DNA from 2 places in the Anaerotignum propionicum DSM 1682 genome. Region 1 is predicted to be linked to the other one. Evidence: riboswitches for the same ligand, from Rfam matches in the RefSeq annotation. Region 1 holds a riboswitch; the other holds the start of a gene.
The links. A riboswitch is a leader RNA that binds a small molecule or an ion and turns the genes downstream of it on or off. The one in region 1 is predicted to bind glycine.

Region 2: another riboswitch for glycine. It lies ahead of gcvT (glycine cleavage system aminomethyltransferase GcvT); the one in region 1 lies ahead of CPRO_RS06230 (APC family permease).

Annotation. Positions count from the first base shown of each region.
Region 1 is NZ_CP014223.1:1,319,240-1,323,454, reverse strand. Features, by position in the region: gene CPRO_RS06230 (APC family permease) at 703-2,031, opposite strand; glycine riboswitch at 2,192-2,296, opposite strand; gene CPRO_RS06225 (putative polysaccharide biosynthesis protein) at 2,476-4,011, shown strand; gene CPRO_RS14855 (hypothetical protein) at 4,138-4,215, opposite strand, start outside.
Region 2 is NZ_CP014223.1:1,173,963-1,178,177, forward strand. Features, by position in the region: gene CPRO_RS05645 (CD3324 family protein) at 79-354, shown strand; gene CPRO_RS05650 (SAM-dependent methyltransferase) at 492-1,229, shown strand; glycine riboswitch at 1,350-1,424, shown strand; gene gcvT (glycine cleavage system aminomethyltransferase GcvT) at 1,634-2,722, shown strand; gene gcvH (glycine cleavage system protein GcvH) at 2,738-3,124, shown strand; partial or broken gene gcvPA (aminomethyl-transferring glycine dehydrogenase subunit GcvPA) at 3,139-4,215, shown strand, end outside.

The sequences.
Region 1 (4,215 bases):
AGAGACATAAGAATCTAAAAAAGGATACAAACTCCTTTACAAAATTTTACGAAATCTTAACACCCTACTTACAACAAATTAAAATAATTTACCTAAACTACATTCAACTACTATATTATGGTCTAACTAAGAGTAGTTGTCAAGCACTGCATAATATGTAACAACAATAATTGAACATTATTCTAACTTCCAACACTTATGCTATCATATTTACACATAAGCTAAATTAATCCGCTTTTATTTTTGTCTATTATTAATAATTTCATAGGTGATTCTATAGAAAAATTCTTTTTATAAATGAAATTTTCCCTTTAAAATCAACAAAAAAAACAGTTCATTTAAATCTTATCTTATCTGACAAGAAGTTAGTAAATATGTATTTTATAAGCTTCTGTTACACCATTGTTTGCGGATTTTTTCTTATAAGTTTACATTAAATTTTTTCAAAATAATAATTTTGTGCATTTTGCTACCTATAGAAATTTTAAAAAATATATATGCAAATATTCTTATAACCATCATTTCTATCATTTTTTGCATCACGTTTATGCAGATTTACTCTTCTTTTTTCATAACAATCTGCTGTTAAAAATAAAAATTCTTCAATATTAGACAATCATATTCTGTCTTTTACATAAAAAAAAGACATATGGGTGGGGACCATATGTCTCATTGGGAAAAATGGAAAGCAATATAATACGATTAATTTGCTTTCTTTCTTGTTGTCATGTTGTAAATTGGCAACCCGATTAAAGTAAGAATGATGCTGCCAATTGCCAATAGTCTAGTTGTTGAACCAGACATAAGCAACTGATTTAATACTACATAAATGCCACTGATAATGGCAATTGCAGGAATCACAGGATACAGAGGCACCTTATAGGTTCTGACTGCATCAGGTTGGGTTTTTCTTAAGCGAATTACCGCAAAGAAAGTTAGTGTATAAAAAATCCAGCAAGAAAATACCGCTAAATCTGTTAATCTATTAAACTGTCCGCTGATTGCAAAAAGACAACCAATGCCACCTACCAATATAATGGAGTTTGTAGGAACCTGTGCTTTGTTGATTTTTCCAAGGCTGCTGCTAAAAGGCAGTGTGCCCACCTCAGCCAAAGAATAAGTTACACGAGAGCCGGAAAGGATAAAGCCGTTTGCCGCACCCAAAACGGAAATCATAATACCTACGGAAATAATTTTACCGCCTATATCACCAAAAATTGCAATAGCAACCGCAGATGCAGGTGCAGATAAATTCATCAATTCATTTGCAGGCAAAACCCAAAGGTATGCCAAGTTAATTGTAAAGTATACTGCCATGATTCCTGAAACACCACCAACGATTGCAACTGGCAAATCTTTGCCGGGATTTTTCATTTCCCCTGCGATAGCGCCAACATTGGTCCAGCCTTCAAAGGCAAATAAAATCGCAATCATCAACTGACCTAAAATAACTGCTGGGTTAAGTCCTTCGCTTACCATGGGTGTAAAGATGGGATTCGCTCCCGAACCACGAATAAAACCAAATACCATAAGTAAAATCAAAGGAATTAATTTACAAATTGTAAATATAATCTGCGCTCCACCGCCAACAGCTGAACCCAAACTATTCAAAAAAATAAGAAAAATAATAGCGCCAATTGCCATAGGCAATTTAAAACCATCGCCTACAAAAAGAGTTGCCTGCTCCGCAAAAATTACGGCAAGAGCTGCAATCATTGCAGGATAAAACAAAATGCTCTGCATCCACCCGGCTAAAAAGCCAACTTTCTTGCCAAAGGCTTCTTCCAAATAAACAACCATACCCCCGGTTTTGGGAATCATAATTGCTACCTCTGCGAAAGTCATCGCTGCAGCGATACAAACCAAACCGGTAATAATCCACGCCAGCATACCCAAACCTGGCGCACCTCCTGTTGCTGTATAAATTGCCTGAGGCTTAAAGAAAACGCCTGAACCAATTACGCAGCCTACAACTGTAGCCATCGCCGTGGACATTCCAAGATTCTTTTTCAGCTCTTGTTTTTTTTCCATAGTTTACCCTCCAATAGATAATAATCAGAATAAGTGCAAATTTGCCAGTTTTTCGCAAGAAAAAAGGACATACAAGCAGTATTATGCCTATATGTCCTCTGTATCTTCACCTGAAAGCATTACTTCGACGGCGGCCTCAAAAAGGCTCTTTCCAGAGTTCCATCCACACAAGGTCCCTTGCACCTGAAAGTTTCTTCAAAAGCGGCTCTTTTGAATTGCTCCATCGGTTCTTACTTCTACTTATAAGATCTCCCTTGCGTATCAACTGGCTTTATGTAATTTGTAAAATGAGTATACATTTTTCATTGGAAAATGTCAATAGTTATGCTGTATTTTTTTTAACTCATATTAAAATTTCTTATAAATAGCGAAATACGAAAAAGTATTTCTGTTTTGCCGAAATTCTTCATATTATGTAACAATACCCGTACATAAGGTGATGGAATGAGCAGAAAAACAATTATAACAGGGACGTTGATTTTAACAGCGGCCAACTTAATTACAAAATTGATGGGTTTCTTTTACCGTGTATTTATGTCAAATACAATCGGGGCAGAAGGTATTGGCTTGTATCAGTTAATTATGCCAATTTATATATTAACGTGGAGTATTACTTCTGCCGGATTCACAACAACGATTTCCCGTCTGTCAGCGCAAGAAAATGTACTTGGGCAATCGGGTAACATCGGACGCATCGTAAAACAATCCATTATGCTTTCCTTAATGGTTAGCATAATCGTTTCCGGTTGCCTATTTCTGTTTGCAGACAATATCGCTTTGTTTGTATTAAAAGACGGTCGCGCCGCCCTATCCTTACGTTTGCTGTCCTTTGCAATACCCTTTATGGCCACTGGCTCGTGCCTTAGGGGCTTTTTTCTTGGTCTCCAAAACGCAATGGTACCTGCCTTTTCTCAAGTCTTAGAGCAGGCAGTGCGTATTTTAACTATTTATCTTCTTGCAGGTATTTTTGTTCCTATGGGTTTAACCTATGCATGTTGTGCTGCCGTAGCCGGTATTGTTTTGGGCGAATTTCTTTCCTTTGCCTTTGTTTTTGTAAGCTACTTGCGCTTTAAAAGACGGAAAAAGATGATTAAAAGACCAACGCTTTCTTCATACGCCGCCTGCAATATGATTTTGGCCATGGCTTTGCCCCTTTCTGCAACAAAAATTGCAGCCTCTTTGCTTTCAACTGCAGAAAATATATTAATTCCTCGGCAGTTGCAGCTTTATGGTCAAAATGCAAAGGAAGCCCTCATTTCCTATGGTGAATTAACAGGTATGGCTCTACCACTGATTCTACTGCCTTCTGCCTGTCTAATGGCGGCCTCTGTATCCTTAGTACCGGAAATTTCAGAGGCTTGCGCAGTCAAACAAAACCAAAGAATTAGCCGTACCGTTTCCGTTACCTTTCTTTTTACCTTTATTGTTGGCATTGGTGCGGCCTCCCTTTTTGCTGTTTTTCCCAGGGAGATTTGCTATATTGTCTATAATCGGCAAGGCTTAGGGGAATTATTATTTCCGCTGGCGTTCCTTTGTCCGTTTTTGTATGCCCAAACGACAATGCATGGGCTTTTAAATGGCATGGGAGAGCAGATGTTTTTATTTCAAAACAACTTGATTAGTTCGGTAATTACCATTATGGGAATTTGGTTTTTTATGCCCCTATATGGTATTCCAGCTTTTTTAATCTCTTGGGCGGCAGGAATGGCCTATTCCGTAGGTTCTTGCCTACGAAAGCTTTACATACGCACAGGTGTTTTTCCGGACCTTGCTGACTGTTTCCTAAAACCCCTATTGGCAGGGGCAGCATCAGGATTGCTGATTCGTTATATCATCCGTATCTCCACGCCATCAAAGCTTCTTTTTTTCCTATCCTTAACGGCAATGGGATTGCTATATCTCTTCTTCTTGATGATGCTGGGCTGTTTTTCGAAAGAAAATATGACGGCTTTTTTTGGAAAGCAGAAGAAAAAAACTTAATTATGATGATTAAAATACAAAATCGGAGCACCGACTTCTGGCGCCCCGATTTTTATTTATCTTTTTATAATTTCCCTAATTATCAATAAACTCTAGAGTTCCACTATCTCTCAGAACTTGAAGTATCTAACGAATCTTTGCTTTGATATTTTTGTTGTTGGGATACAAATTTGACAGCTTTCCTTCAAATTTATATACTTCCTG
Region 2 (4,215 bases), 150 kb from region 1:
AGCGAGGGCTGTCGCATAATTCAAATATGTAGATAGTCCTTGCGAAATCCTATTTAAACGATTTAGGAGGGCGCACAAATGGGCTATAAAAATGCAAATTGTGTATTACCGGAAAATTTAATTGTGGCAATACAGCAACATATAGATGGCGAATACCTTTATATTCCACGAAAAGATGAGAATAAAAGGGCATGGGGAGAGCGAAAAGATAGTAGACAACCATATATTCAGCGAAACGCTGATATTTTTGCAGAATATAAATGTGGAATGACTGTTGAGAATCTAGCCAATAAATATTTTTTATCCCCCAAAACGATCTATAAGATATTGTCTACTATGAAAAATAATAATTAGGCTGCAAAAGCGACATGGATTAAAAACGCCATGTCGCTTTTTTATTTCTGAACTGTTTTGTAGGGAGCTTTTATAAAATTGGGGATATATAATGAAGTATATTATAAAATAAGAAATGAAGAGAAGGAGAGATTACAATGGAATATCCAATGAGTCAAAAATATAACACCTCAAAATTACTGGCTAAAATCATGGGGCCTAACCCATTTAAGCTGCAAGAAGAAATGCTGGAAGACCACAAAATTCCTGCTGGCAGCGTCGTTTGCGACTTGGGAAGCGGGCAAGGACTTACAAGCGTTATGTTAGCAAAGGATTATGGGTTTAGGGTTTACGCCGCTGATTTGTGGAGTGAGCCCCATGAAAACTGTAAGTTTTTTTACGAAATGGGGTTAACCCCTGAACAAATCACCCCTGTTAAAGCTGATGCAACTGCTTTGCCCTTCGAAAAGGAATTTTTTGATGCAGTGGTAAGTACGGATTCCTACAATTTTTGGGGGCGTGATGGAGAATATTTAGATGCTAAGCTGTTACCCTTTGTAAAAAGCGGCGGTTATCTTTATGTTTGTGTTCCGGGTATGAAAAAGGATTGCCATGATAATCTACCAGAGGAATTGCTTCTCTCGTGGACACCGGAGCAGCTTGCATATCTGCATGATATTACTTATTGGAAGGACATATTGAGCCATAGTAAGAATGCTGATATTATTTCCATTTATGAAATGAAGGGTGACAATAATGAACTTTGGTCAGATTGGTTGAATCAAGAAAATGCGATTGCAGTGAATGACCGAAAGACGATGGAGGCAGGCGGAGGTAAATACCTAAATTTTATTGCTTTTGTGCTGCAAAAAAATGATGTAACTGATTTTTTTTAGTTAAAGATATGGAAATTCAAATGACTTTAATGTATTAATAAAAAGTCATATACTTTCTTGAAAAAGTATTGCATTATATAGAAATAAATGGTATTATATAGAAAATTTAATAAAAAATGGATGATGGATTCAAGAGAGACTGTTATGCAGCACCGAAGGGGAAAAACTCTCAGGTAAAAGGATTGAATTCTGACGATACTCTGGAGAACAACAATTGAGTTGTACCGAAGAAGTAATTACCGAAGAATGTGCAGACATTTTCGGTACTAATCTTTCAGGTTAAAAAGGACAGAGACTAATGTAAATATTCAAAAGGAATATTTGCAATAGTCTCTTTTTTTTTTACAAAAAGAAAAAAAGAAAAATGCAGAAGTAAAAAATAATTTGTAAAGGAGAATCGCAAAATGGGAAAAAAAACACCTCTATATCATACACACATGAATGCAAAGGGCAAAATGGTTGATTTTGCGGACTTTACCCTGCCTGTTCAGTATTGCGGCGTCATTGCGGAACACATGGCAGTTCGTACAAAGGCAGGTCTTTTCGACGTCTCCCACATGGGAGAAATACTGTGTACAGGCAAGGATGCTCTTGCCAATCTTCAGTATATGCTTACAAATGATTTTTCTAATATGACTGATGGTCAGGCGAGATACAGCCTGATGTGCAACGAAAATGGCGGTACGGTGGATGATTTAATTGTCTATAAAAGAGGAGAAAGTGATTATTTTATCGTAGTGAATGCCGCAAATAAGGATAAGGATTATGAATGGATGCTTGCGCACCAATTTGGAGATGTGGCGTTTACTGACATTTCAGATAAAGTGGCGCAGATAGCCCTTCAAGGCCCCAAATCCATTGATATTTTAAAGAAGCTGGCAGACGGCAAAAGTATTCCAGAGAAATATTATACTGTTTTGTTTGATGGAAATATCTCTGGTATTAATTGTATTATCTCAAGAACGGGATATACAGGGGAGGATGGCGTTGAAATTTATCTTGATTGGGAGGATGCGGAAAAACTGTGGAATTTGTTATTGGAAGTGGGGAAGGAGGATGGGTTGATTCCTTGCGGACTAGGTGCTAGAGATACACTGCGACTGGAGGCGGCAATGCCCCTGTATGGGCATGAGCTGAACAACGAAACTTCGCCATTAGAATGTGGTCTCCGTTTTGCTGTTAAGATGGCGAAAGAGGATTTTATCGGAAAAACTGCTATGCTACATAATGAAGAAAACAAGAGGGTTCGGGTAGGTCTTAAGGCTATTAGTAGGGGTATTATGCGAGAAAATGCTTCTGTTTATTTGGAAGACACGATCATTGGGCAGACAACATCAGGGACTCATTTTCCATTTTTGGGTTATTCCGGTGCCATTGCACTATTGAATCAAAAATGTGCCGTTGGAACGGTTGTGGAGGTTATGGCAAGAAACGGAAAAATAAAAGCAGAGATTGTTGCCCTGCCATTTTACAAGAGAACAAATGAAGTATAATAAGGAGGAGAAAATATGAAGATATTAAACGATTTATTTTATTCAAAATTTCATGAGTGGATTAAATTTGATGGAGAAAGTGCAATAGTGGGACTGACAGATTATGCCCAATCAGCGTTAGGTGATATTGTATTTGTTAATCTGCCGGAGGTGGGTGATGAAGTCGGTGTTGACGGTTCATTTGCAGATGTAGAGTCTGTAAAGGCAGTCTCTGACATTTATACCCCTGTGGGTGGCACAGTAAGTGCAATCAATGAGGAACTTTTGGATGCACCAGAAAAAATAAACCAAGATGCCTATGAAGCATGGCTGGTAAAGTTTGATAACATTACCGAAAAAGGGGAGCTTTTGCGTGCGGATGAATATAAGGCATTTATTGAAAGCATACAAGAAGATGCATAAATGGGGGTGAAACAATGGGAAGCTATGTTCCTTCAACAGATTTGGAAAGGCAAGAAATGCTTTCTACGTTCGGCTTGCATTCTGAAAAAGAACTTTTTGAAGATATACCCCAGCAGGTAAGGCTGAAAAAGGAACTTTGTTTACCCGAGGGTATGTCAGAACTGGAAGTACACAGGAATATGATGGGTCTGGCAAATAAAAATAAGGTTTTCACCTCTATTTTTAGAGGGGCAGGGGCATATAGACATTTTATTCCTGCAATTGTGAAAAGTGTTATATCTAAAGAAAGTCTTTTGACGGCATATACACCCTATCAGCCTGAAATCAGTCAGGGAATCTTGCAGTCAATCTTTGAATATCAAACAATGATCTGCGATTTAACGGGAATGGATGCCTCCAATGCATCGGTGTATGATGGAGCTACAGCGGCCGCCGAGAGCATTATGATGTGCCAGGAAAGAAAACGATCAAAGGTCTTTATTTCAAAGACCGTGAATCCATTCGTTTTGGATACCGTTTATACCTATTGTTTTGGTAAAAATATAGAACTCATCATCGTTCCTGAAAAAACGGCGTAACGGATATTTCATTTATTGAAAAGAAAATTGACTCATCTACGGCATGTGTGTATATTCAACAGCCAAATTTCTATGGCAGCTTTGAAGATGGGGAAAAGATAGGGGAAGTGACTCATAGTGCAGGAGCAAAATTTATTATGGGTGTAAACCCCATTTCCCTTGGAATTGCAAAAACACCCAGAGAATACAGTGCAGATATTGCAGTGGGAGAAGGTCAGCCGTTGGGGATACCCCTTAGCTTCGGAGGTCCGTATCTTGGGTTTATGGCAACGGTGGACGCCATGAAGAGAAAGCTTCCCGGTAGGATTGTTGGACAGACGAAGGATTCCAATGGAAAAATAGGATATGTGCTTACATTGCAGGCAAGAGAACAGCACATTAGAAGGGAGAAGTCATCCAGCAATATATGCTCCAATGAGGCTCTATGTGCCCTTGCGGCAGGCGTATATCTTTCTGCAATGGGAAAGAAAGGCCTACGAGAAGTGGCGGTTCAGAGTATGTCAAAGGCAGATT